3 regions of the Paraburkholderia sp. 40 genome follow, and region 3 is predicted to be linked to each of the others. Evidence: predicted binding sites of a transcription regulator. Region 3 holds the regulator's gene; each other region holds the start of a gene.
The links. The regulator FNR, encoded in region 3, switches genes on or off when oxygen is low (the NO sensors DNR and NnrR bind a similar motif). The targets are predictions, from matches to a motif close to TTGATNNNNATCAA.

Region 1 (7,113 bases), 1.1 Mb from region 3:
GGATCGCCATCATCACGCCCGTCATGCCGCCGATCGTGAACGTGACCATGAAGCCGATCGTCCACAGCACGGGTGCGGTGAACTCGATGCGACCGCGGTACATCGTGAACAGCCAGTTGAAGATTTTCACGCCCGTGGGGATCGCGATGACCATCGTCATAATGCCGAAGAACGCGTTAACGTCCGCGCCGGAACCCATCGTGAAGAAGTGGTGCGCCCACACGAGGAATGCGAGCACCGTGATCGCGCACGACGCGTAGACCATCGTTCTGTAGCCAAACAGCGGTTTCTTCGCGAAGGTCGCGATCACTTCCGAGTAGATGCCGAACGCGGGCAGCACGAGGATGTACACCTCCGGGTGGCCCCACGCCCAGATCAGGTTCAGGTACAGCATCGCGTTGCCGCCGAGCTCATTTGTGAAAAAGTGCATGCCTGCGTAGCGGTCGAGGCCGAGCAGTGCGAGCGTCACGGTTAGGATCGGGAACGTTGCCATGATCAGCACGTTCGAGCACAGCGCCGTCCACGTGAACACCGGCATCTTCATCAGCGTCATGCCGGGCGCGCGCAGCTTGACTATCGTCACGAAGAAGTTGATCGCGGTAATCAGCGTACCGACGCCGGAGAGCTGCAGACTCCAGATATAGTAGTCGACCCCGACGCCGGGACTGAACTGCAGCTCCGACAGCGGTGGATACGCGAGCCAGCCGACCTGCGCGAACTCGCCGATCACGAGCGACAGATTGATCAGGATCGCGCTGATCGCCGTCATCCAGAAGCTCAGCGAATTCAGGAACGGAAAGGCGACGTCGCGCGCGCCGATCTGCAGCGGCACGACAAGATTGAAGAGGCCGACCATCAGCGCCATCGCCATGAAGAAAATCATGATGACACCGTGCGCGGTGAATATCTGGTCGTAGTGGTGCGGCGGCAGGTAGCCGGGGCCGTGAAACGCGATCGCGAGCTGAAGCCGCATCATTACGGCGTCGACAAAACCGCGCATGAGCATCAGCACCGCGACGATGATGTACATGATGCCAATCTTCTTGTGATCGACGCTTGTCAGCCACTCGGTCCAGAGCCACTTCCAGCGGCCGAGCTTCGTGAGCGTGACGATGACCGCCAGCACGATGAGCGCCATGAACGCGGCCGCGCCCATGATGATCGGCTGATCGAACGGAATCGCGCCGGGCGTGAGTTTTCCAAACATGGCTTACTCCGTGGTCTGCGTGCGACAGGCGGCGTCGCGGAAGGCCGTGACGTTGCCGTTGTTGTATCGGGCAACGATGTTGCGAAACAGGTGCTGGTCGATCGATGAGAAGTAGCGTACCGACTGCTTCTCGCTCGGCTTCGCGACTTCGGCGTATTCGTCCATGCTCAGGCGGTCCGGCGAAGCCTTGACCTTCCGCACCCATGCGTCGAAGTCGGGGGCGCTCGTCGCGAGCGTGCGGAACTTCATGTCGGCGAATCCCTTGCCGCTGAAGTTGGCGGACATGCCTTCGAAATTTCCCGGTGCATCCGCGATCAGGTGCAGACGGGTCTGCATGCCGACCATTGCATACACCTGGGTGCCGAGTTGCGGGATGAAGAATGAGTTCATCACCGAGTCCGACGTGATCCGGAAATTCACCGGCGTATCGACTGGCACGGCGAGCTGGTTCACCGACGCAATGCCGAGGTCCGGGTAGATGAAGAGCCACTTCCAGTCGAGCGCGACCACCTCGAGGTCGATCGGCTTCACGCTCGACTGCAGCGGCCGGTACGGGTCGAGCTCATGCGTGGTGCGCCACGTCAGGATACCGAGGTACAGGATGATCAGGGCGGGGATCGTCCAGCAGACGATCTCGATCGCCGTCGAGTGCGCCCATTTGGGTGCATAGACCGCGTGACGGTTCGACGCACGGTAGCGCCACGCGAAGAACAGCGTCAGCAGGATCACCGGGATCACGACGATCAGCATCGCCCACGTGGCGGTGGCGATCAGCGACTTCTCGGCCGCGCCGACGCTCCCTTTTGGATCAAGCACAGTCAGAGCACATCCCGATAGACAGGCGCTCAATGTCGTGACGATCGCTATCGACCGTTTCCTTAAGGCTTTTCTGTCTGTCATAGTGGTTAAGTCCGGGTTGTGGCACTTTTGACCTGAAACTGGCTTGACGCATGCGGCATCACACTCGCAGCGTCATGGTCCGACAACCGGCCAGCTTTGTGATTGATGTCGATCAAGGATGAACAAAGCGGCGGGGTGCGGTGCACTGACGCAGTGCGCGGGCAAAATCAGGCGATCGCTCATGTCTTCATGGCTGAACAGAAGCAGAGCCAGGCTGCGAGGGATGGCCTCGATCTGGCAATCGAGGGTCGTGACGGGCACGTGGCGCGGAACGAAGGACAGACTTTACGGCGCCCGTGTGAACAGGGGAACACCTTGCTGACGGTGCGGTTTGCGGGTAATGCAACGCTCGCAGCATTCTCGATGCGCGGGACAATCTGATCCGGATCAGCGAATACGCACCTTGGCGTTGCTATTTCGGAGTTCGACGAACACGTCTCGTCGCGTTGTTTGCGCCAGCCGCCGGCGGTCGTGCCGCTAGATCAGTTTTGACCAGGACGAGCTCGAGGGGCGCTCCAGATAACCGTCGAACACCATGGCCACTGCGCGCACGAAGAACCGGCCTTTTGGGGGAATCGAGATGCCGTTTCCATCGATGCTCACCAGTCCCGCCTCCCGGTATGGTTCCAGGGCGGTAAGCTCACTTGAGAAATAGCGGACGAAGTCGATCTGATGCGCTAGCGAGATCGCCGCGAAATTCAGCGGCACGCTGCACATGAGCGTCATGATCACCTCCCGACGCAACGCATCGTCAGGCGATAGGGAAATTCCGCGTTCGACCGGAAGCCGGCCTTCGTCGAGTGATCGGTAGTAGCTTTGCAACGAGCTCGTCGACTGGCTGTACGCGCTGCCGATCTTGCCGATGGCCGACACACCGAAGCCGACCAGATCGCACTCCGCGTACGTCGTGTAGCCTTGGAAATTACGATGGAGGCTACCGTTGCGCATCGCAATGCTCAGCTCGTCGTCGGGTCTGGCGAAATGGTCGAGACCGATATAGATGTATCCGGCATCGAGAAAGCGCTGGGCCGAGAGCATAAATATGCGCAGGCGCTCCTCGGTCGATGGCAATTGGGCTGCGTCAATTAATCGCTGGGCCTTGAAGCGGTCTGGTAGGTGCGCGTAGTTGTAGAGCGCGACGCGATCGGGCGCCAGCCGGATCACCTCGTCTAGTGTGTGGGCAAAGCTGGCGACAGTCTGCTGCGGCAAACCGTAGATCAGGTCGACGTTAATTGAGAGAAATCCCGCATCGCGTGCGCCGCTGAGTGCGCGTTCCACCACATCGAGTGGCTGGATGCGATTGACAGCCTGCTGGACGTCGGTAGCAAAGTCCTGTACGCCGAAGCTCGCTCGGTTGAAGCCGAGGCGCGCGAGTGGTGAAAGCGTTTTGGTGCTGACGGTTCGCGGATCGATTTCGATGGCGAGTTCTGCGTCGATCGCGAACGCGAAGCGGTTCTGCAGTTGCTGGACAAGCTCTTCGAGCTCGGCAACAGGAAAGAAGGTCGGCGTTCCACCGCCCAGATGCAGCTGCACGGTTCGCCGGTCAGGTCCGAGATGTGACGCGACCAGGTCCATCTCACGAACGAGGTAGCTCAGATATCTAGCGCTGCAGCCATGGTCGTGCGTGATGACCTTGTTGCATGCGCAGAAGTAGCAGAGTGATCTGCAAAACGGCAAATGAACATATAGCGAGAGCGGCGGATTATTCTCGGCAGTAGCACGAGCGGCAAGCTGACGTTCGTATGCCCGCTCCTCGAACCCGGGGTGAAATCGATCTGCGGTGGGATATGAGGTATAGCGAGGCCCCGAACGGTCGAAGTGGCGAACCACCTCCGCGGGAATCTCCGGACTGTCAGGCGTTCGGGATGCCGCTTCCCGCATCCGCGTGCGCTGCTTCGGCTGATAATCTGCTTCGCGGTGTATTCGTTTCTTCATCCCCATCTCCAGAACCTTCCGCGCGGACAGCGCCGCGAACACGGTTGCCCCGATTGTCCTGCATGGAGCCCGGAAAGCTCTGATCTGTGTCAATACGAGGTGTCGTTAGCGCGATAGTCCTGTGTAGGTGAGAGGCGAGGCGCGGGACGTGTTCATGATATACACGGACGTTCGTTCTGGAATAGCGCTACGCTCAGGCGCGCAATCTCGCGAAGCCGGCCGCCTGAAATTATGTGCCTGCGACCGGGCAACGGGACGGCACGCCCCGGCGAGCTCGTGTTGATGGTGACGGCAGAGCCTGCGGCCGAGCGTCCAGAAGTGCATCCAGGACGGGAAGACGTCAGATACGGGCGGGTCGGGTGCGCTAGATAGCCTTGACAACGGCTTCTTCGGGAAGCTGACTGGCTTCGCCCGCGGCACGAATTGCCAATGATCTGCCGTACAGCCTGAGTGGTCGGGCACTGGGTACGCGACGCGTGTCGCGCGGCGCTTTCGCACCCGCCAGATAGATCTGAACTGCGGAGCATCGCGCATGGCTGTGCGGTTCGGCGGCTGCAGGCAGTTTGGCAATGGCTGCGAAATCGGTCCTCCGGGTGCGAGAAACATCTTGGGTACCAGTCAATGCGGTTGAAGGCCCATAGTCCGTCCTCAAGGCTCCCGCTATCTCGACATTCCTACGCGTGACCCGATGTCGCAACTTGACTTCGGGCTCGGGACCGGTTGATCTTGCGCAAGGGCCACCCTGATTTGCGCGTCGACAATTCCCCGCATACATCAACAAGGGGAAAGCGATGAAGCTGATTAAGGCCGTCATGATCGTGGCAAGCCTGTGCGCTACCGGTTTGTTCGAAGTGCTGGCATACGCGGATGACGTAAGCGCGAACGGAAGCACGATGGCAGGCGAGGTGCGGGCGGATGGGATCCACGCCGGTGACGTGCTCGTGCGTCTGCGTGCCATCTCGATCGAGCCCGAAGTACACACCAGCGGCACGTTGTCGTCGCTCGGCGTGGGTGTCAATAACGCACTCGTGCCGGAGTTGGACCTGACCTATATGATCCGCGACGCGATCGGCATCGAGCTGATTCTCGCCACCTCGCGGCACCACGTGACGTCTGGCCTCGGCGATCTCGGTGGCGTGAACGTGCTGCCACCGACGCTGCTGCTGCAATATCACTTCAACCATGCTGGCATGATCCGACCGTATGTCGGCGCGGGGGTCAACTACACGTACTTCTACAACGACGGCCTGAGCGCGGGCTCCGAAGGTATCCAGGTATCACGCAGCAGCTTCGGTCCGGCGGTGCAGGCTGGCGTCGACGTGCAGATCACGAAGACCGTCTTTCTCAACGCGGATATCAAGAAGATCTGGATGCACACGGACGCCTCGGTCGGCGATAGTTCGTTGGGCCGGCTGGACATCGACCCACTGGTACTGGGAATAGGCGTCGGGATGAAGTTTTAGCGAGCGCAGCTAGTGTCCCTTTCCGTTGTTAAGTGCGCACGCTGCTCGGGCTGGGCGCCGATCCGGCTGTGCGTTATCAGGACGACTTCACTGCCATCGACACGGCGGCCAGCCTCGACTGCCTGCAACTGCTGCGTCAAACCTGAGAACCCCGGCAATGGCCCACCTCATCCAAAGGCCCGGCTGCTCCGGCAATGCGCGCCAGAAAGCCCTGCTGCGCATAGCCGGCCACACACTCGACGTGCGCAACCTATTGAGCTGGCTCTGGACCGCCGCACGCTGCGGGCCTTCATGGCGCCGCGGCCGGTCAGCGAGAGGTTCTACCGCGCGGCACGGCGCATCAAGTCGAGCGAAGTGGTGCCGGAAACGATCGACGCCAATGTCGCGCTGGCGCTGTTGCTGGCCGAGCCGCTGCTGATCCGTCGGCCGCTGATGCAATGCGACGAGCGCCGCATGGTCGGCTTCAATGCGGCCTTGGTGCACACCTGGATCGGGCTCGGCGCGCACGCACCGGCCCCGGACATGCCGCACGAAGGCTGCGCCGCAATGACAGACCACAGCTCGCACCAACGGGCGATCCGCTGCGCCCCATCCACCTGAAACGGAGATCTGATCACTATGCCCCTGTACGACTACCGCTGCGCGGCCTGCGGCCACGCATTCGAAACGCTGGTGCGCGCCGGCCACACGCCCGTCTGCCCGCAATGCGGCGGCACAGCGCTGGACAAGCAGGTCAGCGCGCCGGCCTCGCCCGGCAAGAGCCGCGCGATCATCTCCCGCGCGCGGCGTCAGGCGGCGCGCGAAGGGCACCTCAGCAACTATTCGCCGGCCGAGCGCCGCAAGCTGCTGCGCTGAGCCCAACGGGGAATCGCGCTGTCGATGTATATGAACCTCGAGGGCGCCTACGGGATGGCACTCAGTCTCACCGTCTTCATGGCCGGCACGCTGGATCAGGCCACCGCCGACAGCCTGCTGGAACGCGCGAAGGGCATCTGCCCGTATCTCGACGCGTGGCTTCGCAACATTGCGTCAGCACGGCCGCCCTCGCGCTCGCGCGCTTCGATGACCACGACGGATACGTCCTGCGCATGCAGTACGCGCGCCAGCGCGAGGCCGAGTTGCCTGCAGCAGAGTCGCGCCGGCGGCAACGTCGTAGGTCTTGCCCGAAGGCAGTACGGTCAATGTGGTCATGACGGCGATCTTGATAAAAGGCTACGGATAAAGAACGATGGATAGCGGCCACGCTTCACGCGGCCAGTGCGGGTTGCAAGGCATCCACCAACGCTTCGGCGAACCCGCCCAGCGGCATCGCGATGCACGTGATGCCCTGCTCTTCGAGAAAGCGCGCCTCCGTACGCGTCGGTTCGTCGGACAGCACGGCCCAGTGCATGTCGGAGGAGCGCTTCATGATCTGGCGCGCGAAACTGCGTGTGAGCTGGTCATCGAAACGGCAGCCCAGAAACAAAAAACTGCGACCGCTGCGCCACGCCTGCACGGCGGGCGGAATGGGCGTCTGGATATCGATCTCGGTCATGACTTCGACGAAGTCGCTGTCAGAGACCAGGTAGTTAGAGGCCGGCGCATGGCCGCCAATCGGCTTGTAGAGCA
Region 2 (7,113 bases), on a different contig from region 3:
CAAGCGTATTCAACTTGATTCACAGAGCTTGCGAGCAACCGGCTCGTGGCCGTCATCGCCCGCTTGCTGGTCACGCGCGATTGTGCCTGGCAATGCCGGCCATTCAAGCGGAATATAGAAAAGCCGGTTGGTCACGCCGAGGTCAAAAACAGCGTGTAGGGAGGCCGGCCGGCGCGCCCCGTCGCGCCGCTTACAGGCAGAGTATCTTTGCACGGTTGAGCGCGATAATGCGGTGGCAATCATGCAATCTGCGTTATCCGTTTGCGCGTGCCGCTTAAATGCTAACTCGCGTGTATATCTTCGCTGTTCGCCTTGCGCTAATCGCCGCAGCGTATTGCAATGTGATGTATCGTCTCGGCCGCCGGATACATTACGACATAATTCGACTGATGAACCAGGCTATAAAGCAGGCATCGTCAAATCACGGAGAGCATCATGAACGCCGGGTTCCTGCAAGGGTCCTGTCACTGCGGGGCCGTCAAGTTCGAAGTTCGCACCGAAATCGTTCCGGCTGGTCGTTGCAACTGCAGCCTGTGCCGCCGCAAGGGCGCGCTGATGACGCCGCTCTTTCCCGCCAGTCAGTTGAAGATTCTGAGTGGCGAGGATTCGCTGACGCTATACCAGTTCAACACGAAGGTCGCGAAACACTACTTCTGCAAGCATTGCGGCATCTATCCTTTTCATCAGACGCGCAAGGATCCGCAGCAATGGCGCGTCAATATCGGCTGCCTCGACGGGGTCGATCCTTACGCGCTCGAAGCCGGCGTGGCCGATGGCGCGAGTCTTTCCGTGCTGGAGGACGCATGAAACGCCTGTTTGCCATCGCTGTGTTCGTGGCGGGCGGGTTCGCGGCCGAACTCGCCCATCTGTTGCAGTGTTCATTGATCCAATCGAGCGGCGTGCAACTCAATCGCCGCAGCAGATAATCCGTCGATGGAAACCTCCGACCACGTACTGATCGTCGATGACGATCGCGGTATCCGTGAACTGCTCGCGGGATACCTCGAGAAAAACGGCGTGCGTGTCTCGCTCGCGGCCAATGGCCGCCAGATGCGCGCCGCGCTCGAGAACGGCGCGCCCGACCTGATCGTGCTCGACCTGATGCTGCCCGGCGAAGACGGCCTCGTGCTGTGCCGTGAGTTGCGCGCGGGCAAGTTCCGCACAGTGCCGATCCTGATGCTGACGGCGCGCAGCGAGGAAGCGGACCGGATCGTCGGCCTCGAAATGGGCGCCGACGATTACCTGACCAAACCGTTCGCCGCACGCGAGTTGCTCGCGCGAATCCGTTCGGTGCTGCGCCGCGCGCGCATGTTGCCGCCCGGCATGGAGGTGACGGAGTCGGCGCCGATGCTGTGCTTCGGCGACTGGCGGCTCGACACGACCGCGCGCCATCTGCTCGACGCGGACGGAACCGAGGTGGCGTTGAGCGGCGCGGAGTACCGTCTGTTGCGTGTGTTTCTCGATCATCCGCAGCGCGTGCTCACGCGCGATCAGTTGCTGAACCTCACCCAGGGACGCCAGGCCGATCCGTTCGACCGCTCGATCGATCTGATGGTGAGCCGCCTGCGTCAACGCCTGCGGGACGGCGCGCGCGAGCCGCGCTACATCAAGACGCTGCGCAGCGAGGGCTATGTGTTTTCAGCGACCGTGACCGCGATCGGAGATCCGGAATGAGCGCGTCTCCATCATCACCGTCGTTGCTGCGCTGGCCGCATTGGCCGCGCACGCTGTTCGCGCGGCTCGCGGTGATTTTGTTCGTCGGGCTCGCGCTCGCGCAGGCGCTGTCGTTCTGGCTCACAATGACCGAGCGCGACCAGACGATGACCAATATCATGATGGGCTACATCGAGCGCGAGGTGGCGAGCTCGGTCGCGCTGCTCGATCATCTGCCTCCCGACGAGCGCGCCCAGTGGCTGCCGCGGCTCGCGCGGCGCAGCTATGAGTTCGTGCTCGGCCCGGGCGTGCCAGGCACCCCGGTCGACGCGAGCCTGTCGGCGCGCGTCGCGCAGTCGATCGGCGATGGCATCGGCACGCGTTATCCGTTGACCGTCAACGCAGTGCCGGGCGATCGCGAGCGTCTGCAGGTGCACCTGAAACTGAGCGACGGCACGCCGCTCACCATCGACCTGCGGCCGATGCCCGGCGCCCCGTTGTCGCGCTGGCTGCCGCTCGTGCTGACGCTGCAGCTGCTCGTGCTCGCGGCCTGCTGCTGGCTGGCGGTACGGCTCGCGACGCGCCCGCTCAATCAGCTCGCAGTCGCGGCCGACACGCTCGGCCCCGACCTGAAGGCCGCGCGTCTGCGCGAAGCCGGTCCGTCCGAAGTGGCGCGCGCCGCGCGCGCGTTCAACGCGATGCAGGACCGGATCGCCACGTACATGACCGAGCGCATGCAGATTCTCGCGGCGATTTCGCACGATTTGCAGACGCCGATCACGCGCATGCGTTTGCGTGTCGACACGATGGACAACGACAGCGAGGCCGCAAAGCTGCGCCAGGATCTGCAGGAAATGGAGGCGCTGGTCAAGGAAGGGATCACCTATGCGCGCACGATGCATGGCACGACCGAGGTGCCGCGCCGCATCGATCCCGATGCGCTGTTCGACAGCCTGGTGTGCGATTACGTCGACGCGGGTCAGCAAGTGTCACTGCAGGGCCACTTCGGCCAGTCGCTGACGATGCGTCCGCAGGCGTTGAAGCGCATCGTCGGCAATCTGGTCGATAACGCGCTGAGGTACGGCGGCGCCGCGCAGATCGATATCGGGGCGTTGCACGATGGCGAGGCTACCGTGTCGGTGCTCGATCGCGGTCCCGGCATTCCGGTCGAGTCGCTGGAGACGGTGTTCGAGCCGTTCGTGCGGCTCGAAGGGTCGCGCAATCGTCAAACGGGCGGCACGGGGCTGGGGCTCGCGATCGCGCGGCAACTCGCGCTCGCGATGGACGCGACGCTCACGCTGCACAACCGCGTCGGCGGTGGTCTCGAAGCGCGGCTGACGTTGAGGAAGTTGCGCGAGTCATAGTTGGACCTCTTGCGGCGCGGACACGCGGACGATTCCGTCAGAAAAATTCACCAAGCCCGTCATTACGAAATCGTCATCGGGTTTGGACTATTAATGACCCCGCGCGCTATTTCGAGCTGTGGCTCTGTGCTTCTCAGTAGTTCTGAATGACCACCGGTTCAGCTCGCTTCAGCGATTCCCCATCATTTGAGAAAACCGCTGCGGTGATGCGGCAGGTCGCATCATTGTTAAATCATCGATATTCAAAGCGACTTATCGATGCGAGCAATTCAGATGCGTGGTGAATTGTTAATTCGCAAATTCAACCAAATTCGGCGACGCAGCATCGATGGATTCGATCGCATAGCGAGCCACAGTCCGTTACCTTGTCTTCGATAAATTGACAAACGCCAACGGACAGACCATTCTTTTCGTGTGGTGGTTGCAGAGTAGCACGGCTGATCAACAGCAAGATTGGCCGAGAGACACGTTTCGTTCGAATCTGATTACAGATCCTTGTTAAAAAGGTAACTAAAAGGAATCCGAATGGCGTCCACGCCACAAAAGATGTCAAAAATGCAACTCACCGGGATGGTGGTGGGCGGCATGGTCGGAGCCGGGATCTTTTCCCTGCCGCGCACTTTTGCCAATGCCACCGGTCCGGTGGGTGCCGTGATTGCCTGGCTGATTGCGGGCACGGGCATGTATATGCTGGCGCGCGTATTTCAGGCGCTGGCGGAACGCAAGCCCGAACTGGACGCCGGCGTGTTTGCGTATGCGAAAGCGGGCTTTGGCGACTATCCGGGCTTTCTGTCCGCATTTGGCTATTGGATCGGTAGCTGTATCGGCAACGTTTCTTACTGGGTGCTGATCAAGTCGACACTCGGCGCGTTCTTCCCCGTGTTCGGCGACGGCAATACGGTCGTCGCGATCGTCGTTGCATCGATCGGCATCTGGCTATTTCATTTCATGATCCTGAAGGGGGTGCAGCAGGCGGCCTTCATCAACAGTATCGTCACGGTCGCCAAGGTCATTCCGATTCTGGTGTTCATCTTGATCCTGATCTTCGGTTTCCGGTTGGACCTGTTCCAGGCCAACCTCTACGGCGGAGGACTCGAAGGCAATATCCTCGAGCAGGTGCGGGCCACGATGCTGGTCACGGTGTTCGTGTTCATCGGTATCGAAGGGGCGAGCGTTTATTCCCGTTATGCGAAGAAGCGCTCCGATGTCGGCCAGTCGACGATTCTCGGCTTCGTCGTCGTGACCTCGCTGATGGTGCTCGTGACGATGCTGCCTTACGCAGTGCTCCAGCGCGCCGACATCGCGGCCATGCGGCAGCCGTCGATGGCGGCGGTGCTCGAAGCGGTGGTCGGTCATTGGGGCGCGGTTTTCGTCAGCATAGGTTTGCTGATTTCGGTACTGGGCGCTTATCTCGCCTGGTCGCTGATCTGCGCCGAAGTGTTGTTCACGGCGGCAAAGACCGAAGACATGCCCGCCGTATTCGCGAGGGAAAACGCTAACAAGGTACCTGCCAATGCATTGTGGCTGACCAACATCGTGGTGCAGCTGCTCGTCATCAGCACCTACTTCTCGCGCGATGCGTTCGCGCTGATGCTGAATCTGACGAGCGCGATGTCGTTGATTCCGTACCTCTTCGTCGCGGTGTTCGGCTGCATGAACGCGAATCGCGGCGACGGTTACGACGTGCGCGCCGACGAGCGCCGGCGTGACTTCATCATGGCCGCAATCGCCTCGATCTATACGGTCTTCATGATCTGGGCGGGTGGCCTGAAATTCATTCTGCTTTCCGCCGTGCTGTATGCGCCAGGAACCGCGCTTTATATCTGGGCTCGGCGCGAGCAGAACAAGAATGTCTTCATCGTTTCCGACTGGATCATTTTTATCGTTGCGATCATTGGCGCGATCATCGGCATCTATGGCCTCGTAACCGGAAGGATCGCGATTTAGCTTTAATGAAATCCGATTGAACAGAGCGGGCCAACATTGGCATTCAGGAGATCATCATGGCGAACACGGACGCGAAAGCGGGTGAATTGGGTGTCTACTCGGAAGTCGGGCAGCTGCGCAAAGTGATGGTCTGCGCACCGGGGCTCGCGCATCAGCGTCTTACCCCGAGCAATTGCGATGAACTGCTGTTCGACGACGTACTGTGGGTCGAGAACGCGAAGCGCGACCACTTCGACTTCGTCACGAAGATGCGCGACCGCGGCGTCGAAGTGGTGGAGATGCACAATCTGCTCGCCGAAACGGTCGCGGTGCCCGAAGGCAAGAAGTGGATTCTCGACAACCAGGTGGTGCCGAATCAGGTCGGCCTCGGCTTTATCGATGAATTGAGAAGCTATCTGGAAGGGCTCGACAATCGCAAGCTGGCCGAAACGCTGATTGGCGGGCTATCCACTCACGACTTCCCGGAAGCGCACGGCGGCAAGGCGCTGGAGGTCGCGAAAGAAGCGGCGGGCGGCACCGAATATCTGCTGCCGCCGCTGCCGAACACGCTGTACACGCGCGACACGACGTGCTGGATCTATGGCGGCGTCACGCTGAATGCGCTGTACTGGCCGGCCCGCCACGAGGAGACGATCCTGACCACGGCGATCTACAAGTTCCACCCCGATTTCGCGGGCAAGGTCAACGTGTGGTGGGGCGACCCGACTCAGGACCACGGTCTCGCCACGCTGGAAGGCGGCGACGTGATGCCGATCGGCAAGGGCGTCGTGCTGATCGGCATGAGCGAGCGCACCTCGCGGCAGGCCATCAGTCAACTGGCTGCAATGCTGTTCAAGAAGGGTGCGGCCGAGCGCGTGATCGTCGCGGCGATGCCGAAGATTCGCGCGGCAATGCACCTCGATACCGTGTTCACGTTCGCCGATCGCGATTGCGTGCTGGTCGCCCCGGACTTCATGGCGAAGACGCGCACCTATTCGTATCGGCCGAGCAGCCATCCGAGCGGCGTCGAGTTGCACGCCGAAAACAAGCCGTTCACCGACGTCGTCGCCGAGGCGCTCGGGCTGAAGCATCTGCGCGTGGTCGAGGCGGGCGGCAGCGACTATCAACGCGAGCGCACGCAGTGGGATAGCGGTGCGAACCTCGTGTGCGCGTCCCCGGGCGTCGTCTATGCATACGACCGCAACACGTACACGAACACGCTGTTGCGCAAGCAGGGCATCGAAGTGATTACGATCGTCGGTGCGGAGCTGGGCCGTGGACGTGGCGGCGGTCACTGCATGACCTGCCCGATCATCCGCGATGCGGTCGACTATTGATCGGTCAAGCGAATCAATCTGGCCGGTGACTGGCAAAGTGTCGCCCGCTCGCTGAAGTGGCGAACGGGCGACAGCGCCGCGCGCGCGTCCGCCGCCGCCAGGAACGGCGCGATCCGTCCAGACGATCGACGCGACGAATCGGATCGCCCCGCTAATCGCCGGTTGACGCACGCCGTAGTGGTGGGCAGGTCCGGCTTGAAGTCGAACTTCCTTTTACTATACTTTTTAACGACTTCGCGCCTGAATTATCGAATTTGATATCTCGCGATTTGCAAAGATTACATTCGATAGACCAGCGATCGCTGCAATGAAGTTCGAGTTAATGAATCTGCGAGTAGCTGGACGATCACTTTTCACGTCAATCGCGTGAATGCTCGGAGCTTTCTTCCACCGCACGGAGGTTCGAATATGAATAATCGCTTTGTTGCGCAACTCGTCGCCTTGTCATTTGCCGGTATGTCCGCGCTCGCGATTGCGGCTGGGCCCATGAAGGACGAGGGCGGCGGCCAGATGGCCGGTACGGGCCGTCAGCAGGTGATGCCGTCGATTCCGCACCGTGACTGGCATAAAGGTCAACGTGTGCCGGCCGAATACCGTCACTACAACTTCATGATGGACGACTGGCGCGGACACGGCCTCAATGCGCCGCCGCGCGGGCACAAATGGCTGGGTGTCAACGGCGACTATGTGCTCGTAACGACGAACAACTGGACCATTTCAGACATTGTCGCCGGAACCCAGTAATGCTTCCTCGTGGTGCCCGGGCTATCCGGCGGCCAGTTTTAGCGCCGGAACCTGGGCCATTCATCGACACGACATGATTTCGTCATTTT
Region 3 (7,113 bases):
TCAGCGCACTGAGGTTGAGCCAGCCGCGCGCCGCGACAGCGAGTCCTGCGGCCGCGCAGAAGAGATAGACGTTCTGCACGATCGCGCCGGCGCTTGCCGATGCAAAAGGTTCGCGCTGCGACGGTGTGATGTCGTGCATGCGTGCAAGGTCGGCGACGTACACCAGATCGAGCGGCGCATCGCCCACGAAGTCCTGGTAGCCCGTCAGCCCGCGCAGATCGCTTGCGACGGCCAGGTCGAGGCGATGTCGGCGTGGATTGTAGCGATACAGTCCGCGCGCGAGCACCGCGTAGATGTCGATTTCATGCAGGGCCAGCACCGAGGGCGCGGTTCGCCCACCGTCCGGCTCGCGATTGATGCCGTTGGCCGCCCACAGCAAATTGCTGAGTATCGTGTCGTCCAGCATGTCGGCCGCGAAGCGGCGCGTTGTGCGGCGTTTCGCAAATGTTTCCATGATCGGCATGCCGCCGGCGCGCTCGGGAGCAGGCAGTTCGATGTGCTCTGACACCATGCCGGTGACCGGACGCGTACGCGCCTGATCGCGCGGTGTGGTGCCAAGTCTGAATAGATGTTTCATGAACACGTCATCCTCGTGCAAGCCGGAACTGCAAACGGCACACAGTCATCGTGTACCACCGCGGCATTTAATGATTGACTCAAATCAACCCGGCTTTCGCGAACGCGGAGCTGTTCGAGGCCTGCCGTCAGGTGATGTCACTCGCTTGATCCGAGTCAACCAGGATCGCCACCAAAAAATTGGCGACGTTTCAAGCGCGTCTATTCTGAACACATCGGAGCGCCGAGCGTGGTCGCACTCAGGTTGTCCGCGCCGCTTCCGTCGGCTTTATTCAAGCCACGTCCTTTCACGCTCACAGGTACCGGCCATGCATATCCATTTCCCGCAGGAACGTCCCGAGTACTGCGCGCGCGATCTCGTCGTCGCCTTTCCGGCGGAGGTCGACGGTGAGCGCGTGCAGTGCGCCATCACCGCGGAGGCGCTGGAAGACCACTTCGGCGCGCCTTCGTTGCGTGAAGACGATCTGATCGAAGCGTTCGATACACACCGGCTGCCCATCGAGGCCGCCGCGCGAAATTTGCTGAAAGAAGTGGGCGCGAAGCCGGTCATGATGCACAGCGGCTACTTCCGCTTCCGGGATTGAAGCCGCGCGGCCGGGCCGCTGATCGGCCCTTTGACTGCGCCGCGCTACGACACCGGCACGGCGCTGCCACGGCCAACCCGGATCAGCAGTTGCGGAACGGCGTCCAGATTGAGCGCGGCGCGCAGGCGCTCGCGCAGCGAAGCCACTTCGATCAGTTGATTCAGGTAGGAAGCCGTCATGCCTTCGGAGGCGGCGGTGAGCAGCACCCGTTCGAGCGCCTGCCCGGCCGCGAGCCATGCGGACGCGTCATCCGTGCCGGTGCCGATGCAAAGCAGCAATGGCGAGCCGGCGACGAGTGTCTGATGCGCTGCGGCCAGACCGCCGCCCAGGTCGAAGGTGCGAACGATCGAACTCACCAACGGCACCGCGAAGTCGAGCAACCCGCGCGCGCCGGTCGACAACGCGGGCATGCCGTCCTGAAGACGCCGCGGATGAATCCAGCTAGCAAGTTCGCGGCGAAAGCGCGGGTCCTTGAATTGCCTCTGGTCGGCTTCACCGATCAACTCGGCGAGCTGTTCCCGACTCGCCGTGCTTTCAATGCAGACCGTATCGCAGCCTTCCGCCGTCCCCGCGTCCACGAGGCGCCGCTGGAATTCGGGTGGCGTGGGTTCGCCAGCGAAAATCTCACGCGTCGTCACGCGCAGCGCAATCGCATCGAACAGCGCGGCGAGGCCCTTGCCGCGCCGCAACTGATAATCAACTCGCGGTCGTACGGATCGACCACCGGCAGCGCGCGCATGTGGTCCGCGCACAGCGTCATGCAGTCGCCATCGACGATGAAATGCCACGGTTGAGTGTTGTGGTTCGACGGCGCGAGTACCGCATAGCGCAGCGCGAAGCGCAGTTTCTCGTCGATGCCCGCATGCGGGTCGAGTTGCCGTTCATCGACGGACCATGCCGTCGTGTTGGGAAGGGTGCTCATTCGGGGTCTCCTGACGCCGTGTCGGCTATGTTGCGTCAGACCATCCTGTCAGACAGCCCTGCGGCGGGCTTGACTCCGATCAAACGGCGGCGCAATGCCGGCTTGATTCAACTGCGGCGCGCGCGGCTACACGCGGGCGAGACCTTCCCTGTCGAGAATCCTGATCTGCTTGCCGTGGGTGTCGAGCAGGCCGTCCTTCTGAAACTTCGATAGCATGCGGCTGACGGTTTCGAGTTTCATCCCGAGGTAGCTGCCGATCTCTTCCCGCGTCATGCGCAGATGAAATTCGGCCTGCGAATAACCGCGCGACTTGAGCTTGCCCGACAGGTTCAGCAGGAACGTCGCGACCCGCTGGTCCGCGGACATCGTGCCGAGCAGCATCATCAGCGTGGCCTCGCGCACGATCTCGCCGCCCATCAGCCTGTGCACATGCTGCTGCAATGCCTTGACGTCGCGACACATGGCTTCGAGCAAATGGAACGGGATGATGCAGACCTTGCTGTCCTCGATGGCGAGCGCATCGCAGCTATGCTTGCCTGAACCGATGCCGTCGAGACCCAGCACATCGCCCGCAAGATGAAATCCGGTGACCTGTTCACGGCCGTCGCGATGCATCACGACGGTCTTGAACGAGCCCGCGCGAACCGCGTAGATGCTCTGGAACGAATCGCCTGCGCGAAACAGGGATTCGCCATTTTTGATCGTGCGCGAAGGGCAGATCAGCGCCTCGACCCGTTCGGTCTCTGTCGCCGTCAGACCTTCCGGCAAGCAGGAAGCACGCATCGCGCAACTCGAGCAGTTGGCGCCGCCGTGCTTCGGCGGGGCCGGTGCGAATCCGGGGTCTTTCAGTGCTTGCAGCGGAATCTGCGCGATGGTCCGGGTCTGGAAATATTCGGCAACGTCAGACATGATGGGCTCCGAGATGGTAGAGACCACGCGCGCAATGCTCGTGGGCAATTCGCTCGATGGTGTTGCATGCAAGATCGAATTCGCTGGTCTTGTCGAAGAAGTACTGCGCGCCGTTGGCGACGCACGCCTGCCTGAACCACGTGCCCGAATGATTCGTTAGCACGATCGTGATGACGGTGGACATGCTCTGCGCGAGGTTGCGCAGCAGGTCGATGCCGCTGCCGCCGCTCAGATGTAAATCCATCACCACGACGTCGGCTGCCGTCGCGCCGATGCCGTCCAGTGCCGCACAGAGTTCCTCCGCTTCACCGACGATCTCGACGCCTTCGATCGCACCGAAACGCGCGGCGATCCGTTTCCTGATCGAAATCGCGTCGTCCACGAGGAACACGCGTACGGCTGGGTATGACGGGCTTGAGTTCATGGCTCGAAGTATCGGCCGCGTCATCTCAAAATAAAATCAGCGGGGAACGAGATTCGGGTAGGCGAGCGCGAAGTGTTGTAGGGAATTTCCTACATACACTCTGTGACGGTAAAGCAGCCGCGCGAGGAGCCACGGATGTGACGGGGGTTAACGACGGAGCGGACCCAGTGACAGCGGCGCCATGACTGCGCTAGATTTCGTCGTCTTCGCCGAGCAGCTTGTGGCGCAGTGCATAGCGCACCAGTGCGGCTTCGTGAGGCATCTGCATTTTCTCGAGGCTGCGGGTTTTGTAGGTGCTTACGGTCTTGCCGCTGACGCTCAGTTCGGCGGCGATTTCCGTGAGGGTCTGCCCTGCTGCGATGCGCCGGAATACGTCGAATTCGCGATCCGACAGGCGCTGACGGGGCAGCGTGTCGGCGGGCTCGTTGAGGCTTTGCGCAAAGCGCTCGGCGATCGCGAGACTGGTGAGTACGAGGATGCGCAGCGCCGGCACTCTCCTTGGTGAGATAGCCCGATGCGCCGGCTTTGAAAGCGCGCACGGCGTACTGTTGCTCTCATGCCAGTAGCTGCGGTTGATGACGCGGAGCGCAGTGCCTGAAAGAGGGGTGGTCGAAGCCAGACGGCCGGCGCTTGATCCGCATCAAGCGTATTTCGGGTTTGAAACCGCAGACTGAACATCCGGGCACGTTTCGCCAGTGTTCGTTGGGGGATGCGTCAGAGTTCAGGAGCATGTCATGTACAAGCGGATTCTCGTAGCAATCGACGGCAGTCAGGCGGCCCAACTCGCGCTTCAGGAAGCGCTGACCATCGCGGAGGCGGCACAGTCGACCGTGACAGCGGTATTCGTCGCCGAACATGCTGCGCAAATGGTCGACGTCGGCATCGGCCTGATCGATCAGCAGAGCCGCTCGACGGTGTCGGCCGAGGCCGCGATGGCGACGCTGGAAGATGCTCGCGCGCTATTCGGGCAGCGTGGGGTGCGTGGCTTGACGCGAGTTCTCGACGCGTACGGCGAGGACATCGCGGGTGTGCTCTGCCGTATAGCCGGCGAATGCGAAGCCGATCTTGTCGTGATGGGCACGCATGGACGGCATGGAATAGGACGCTTGCTGCTGGGCAGTGTGGCTGAAGCCGTCTTGCGGCGCACCGAGGTGCCGGTCCTGCTGGTCCGGCGCGAACGGGATCTGGACGAGATACCCTCGGGCCTGTGACGGCATGAATTACAACCTCGGCCTGTGGATCGCGGACAAAAGAGGCGCCCTGACGAGCGGGCGCCTTGAAAGTTTCGTGAGGGGCTATCGCCGCGTAATGCCTAAAAACCCGTACATCGCGAATCCGTTTCGAATCAGTGTGACATCAGCACCGGCACGGTCATCGACTGCAGCATGGTTCGCGTGACGCCGCCGAGCAACCTTTCCTGAACGCGCGCATGCCCGTACGCGCCCATCACCAGTAGATCGATATGGCGGTCGGCAAGCATGTTCAACAGCAGCGCGCCGGTCGATACACCGTCCACTCCGGGCGTCCCGGCGAATCCCGCTTCGATGCCGTGCCGCGCGAGCCAGGCGGCGACGTCGATGCCGGCCGGTTCACCGCTCTGCGAATGGCGCTGCACCATCATCACGGTGACGAATCTCGCCTTCTTTAGCACCGGCAGTGCATCGGCCACGGATCGCGCGCTTTCGCGGCTGCCGTCCCACGCAATCAACACGCTTTGCCCGAACGACCGGACGGCTCCGGCGTAAGGCAGTACGATGGCCGGGCGGCCCGCACTCATGACCACGTCCTCTACAAAGTAACGGGCGATATACGACGACGGCTCCTCCGGATCGGACTGACCGAGAATCAGAAGGTCCGCGTGGCGAGCGTGCAAAGCCGTTGTTTCGACCGCATCACCCGCTGGCGCGCGCCATTCAACGCTCAGGCCGGCGCGTTCGCCGGCCGCCAGGAAGCGTGCCCGGGCGTCCTTCAGATTGGCGTCGCGTTGCGCTTCCTGCGCAGCCACCCAGGCACCTTCTCCATCCAATAAAATCGGTCGTGCGAGTTCCTGGCACACCACGTACAAGCCGATCAGATGCGCTTCGTACCGGCGGGCCAGGTCGAGCGCGAATTCGGTGCGCGCGGCGCTATACGGACTGTCGTCCAGATGCACGAGCAGAGTTTTGCAGTTCATGATCGCTCCTTGGCAGCTTCGGCCGTTGGCGATTGTTCGCCTGTAGCCGGGTTCACGCAGTGCGCGGAGATCAGGAGCACCGGGCACTGCGCAATGCGCAGAAAGCGTTCGGCGACGCTGCCGAGCACCATCCGCCGGAAACCTCGGCGCCCATGGGTGCCTATCACCACCACGTCGGCCTTGAACTCGGCGGCGGCGCGCTGGATGCATTGCGCGACGTCGTCGGCGCCCGGATCCGCCTCGACGATGCGTGGTGAGCCCGCCACGCCGGCGCGGCGCATGCGGGCGGCGGCGTCGTCGGTCACATGCGCGCCTTCTTCGAGAAGCGTGTCGCGGACATAAGAGGGATCGTAAGAGGGCACGTCATACGTCATGAGCGGGACGTTCACAACATACAACGGTTGCAATTGCGCGCCGGCTTCGCGTGCAAGTTGCAAGGCGGCGTCGAGCGCATGACTCGACACTTCACTGCCGTCGACCGCAACCAGAATCTGCTGGTACATGGCGAACTCTCCTTAAGGAGGCGGCTTGGGGCCGCGCCTGCAAAGCGCCTTCGATTGTCAGTGCGACATCAGCACCGGCACGGTCATCGACTGCAGCACCGTGCGGGTTGCGCCGCCCATCACCAGTTCCTGCCAGCGGGCATGGCCGTAGGCTCCCATCACGAGGAGGTCCGCACCGAGTCCGGCTGCTTCCGATAAGAGGGTGTCGCCAACCGACGCGGCCGGACCGGCTTCGACGTCCTTGACTTCGACCTTGATGCCGTGCCGCGCGATCACCGCTGCGATGTCGGCGCCTGGAATACGAGGGCCCGTTTCCCTGCGAGCGCCGTTGACCGCGACGATCGTGGTGAGCCGCGCTGTGCGCATGAACGGCAGCGCGTCATGCACGGCACGGGTGGCTTCGCGGCTGCCGTCCCAGCCGACCATCACATGACCGCCGGGGGAAGTGACGCTGCTGGCGTTCGGCACCAGCAGCACCGGCCGCCCCGCGGACATGACCAGGTTTTCGGGGAAATAGTTGCCGACGTACGACTCCGGATCATCCGGATCGTCCTGGCCGGCGATGATCAGATCCGCGCAACGTCCCCGGTGCGGCACCGCGAGACTGGCTGACTGATCGACGGCGACCCACTCGCCCGTCACCCCGGCCCGGCTCAGCTCCGCATGGAAGAGGCGTTCGAGCGCGCCGCGCCGCTCGGCGCGCAGCTGCTCATGCGTCGCGTAGTAGCTGGCGGTGCCGGCCATCACGTACAGCGAGCGCGGATCGGGACTGAACAGGGCGAATACGCCGGTCAGATGGGCACCGAAGTGCTTCGCGAGGCGCAGCGCGATTTCGAGCCGCGGATGCGCGCGCCGGCTCGTATCCAGATGAACGACGATGGTTTTGTAGCTCATTGCAAAGCTCCCGGAAAGTGAATGGGCGGCGCCCGACCATGTGAACTGAGTCTATGAGCGCGATGGCGCTGCGGCGTTGATTCAGATCAACCGTGCGACTGGTGGGGCGGGGACAGTGGAACCTGAAA

Region 1: a site for FNR is predicted at 4,122-4,135, ahead of hemN (oxygen-independent coproporphyrinogen III oxidase). Genes of this name have one in related genera too.
Region 2: a site for FNR is predicted at 3,397-3,410, ahead of OKW28_RS15730 (basic amino acid/polyamine antiporter). Genes of this name have one in related genera too.

The regions. Positions count from the first base shown of each region.
Region 1 covers NZ_JBNPVY010000004.1:1,483,139-1,490,251, forward strand. The annotation lists gene cyoB (cytochrome o ubiquinol oxidase subunit I) at 1-1,207, opposite strand, end outside; gene cyoA (ubiquinol oxidase subunit II) at 1,211-2,107, opposite strand; gene OKW28_RS28380 (hypothetical protein) at 2,213-2,488, shown strand; gene hemN (oxygen-independent coproporphyrinogen III oxidase) at 2,585-3,988, opposite strand; gene OKW28_RS28390 (OmpW/AlkL family protein) at 4,834-5,505, shown strand; gene OKW28_RS28395 (ArsC/Spx/MgsR family protein) at 5,797-6,105, shown strand; gene OKW28_RS28400 (FmdB family zinc ribbon protein) at 6,124-6,360, shown strand; gene OKW28_RS28405 (hypothetical protein) at 6,391-6,741, shown strand; gene OKW28_RS28410 (SIR2 family NAD-dependent protein deacylase) at 6,752-7,113, opposite strand, start outside.
Region 2 covers NZ_JBNPVY010000003.1:66,980-74,092, forward strand. The annotation lists gene OKW28_RS15705 (hypothetical protein) at 10-243, opposite strand; gene OKW28_RS15710 (GFA family protein) at 436-807, shown strand; gene OKW28_RS15715 (hypothetical protein) at 804-926, shown strand; gene OKW28_RS15720 (response regulator) at 934-1,674, shown strand; gene OKW28_RS15725 (ATP-binding protein) at 1,671-3,017, shown strand; gene OKW28_RS15730 (basic amino acid/polyamine antiporter) at 3,543-4,964, shown strand; gene OKW28_RS15735 (arginine deiminase) at 5,090-6,280, shown strand; gene OKW28_RS15740 (RcnB family protein) at 6,689-7,024, shown strand.
Region 3 covers NZ_JBNPVY010000004.1:363,090-370,202, forward strand. The annotation lists gene OKW28_RS23325 (nitroreductase family protein) at 1-577, opposite strand, end outside; gene OKW28_RS23330 (DUF1488 domain-containing protein) at 885-1,160, shown strand; partial or broken gene OKW28_RS23335 (nitroreductase family protein) at 1,205-2,082, opposite strand; gene fnr (fumarate/nitrate reduction transcriptional regulator Fnr) at 2,209-2,991, opposite strand; gene OKW28_RS23345 (response regulator) at 2,984-3,415, opposite strand; partial or broken gene OKW28_RS23350 (LuxR C-terminal-related transcriptional regulator) at 3,606-3,969, opposite strand; gene OKW28_RS23355 (universal stress protein) at 4,150-4,626, shown strand; gene OKW28_RS23360 (universal stress protein) at 4,761-5,588, opposite strand; gene OKW28_RS23365 (universal stress protein) at 5,585-6,091, opposite strand; gene OKW28_RS23370 (universal stress protein) at 6,149-6,985, opposite strand.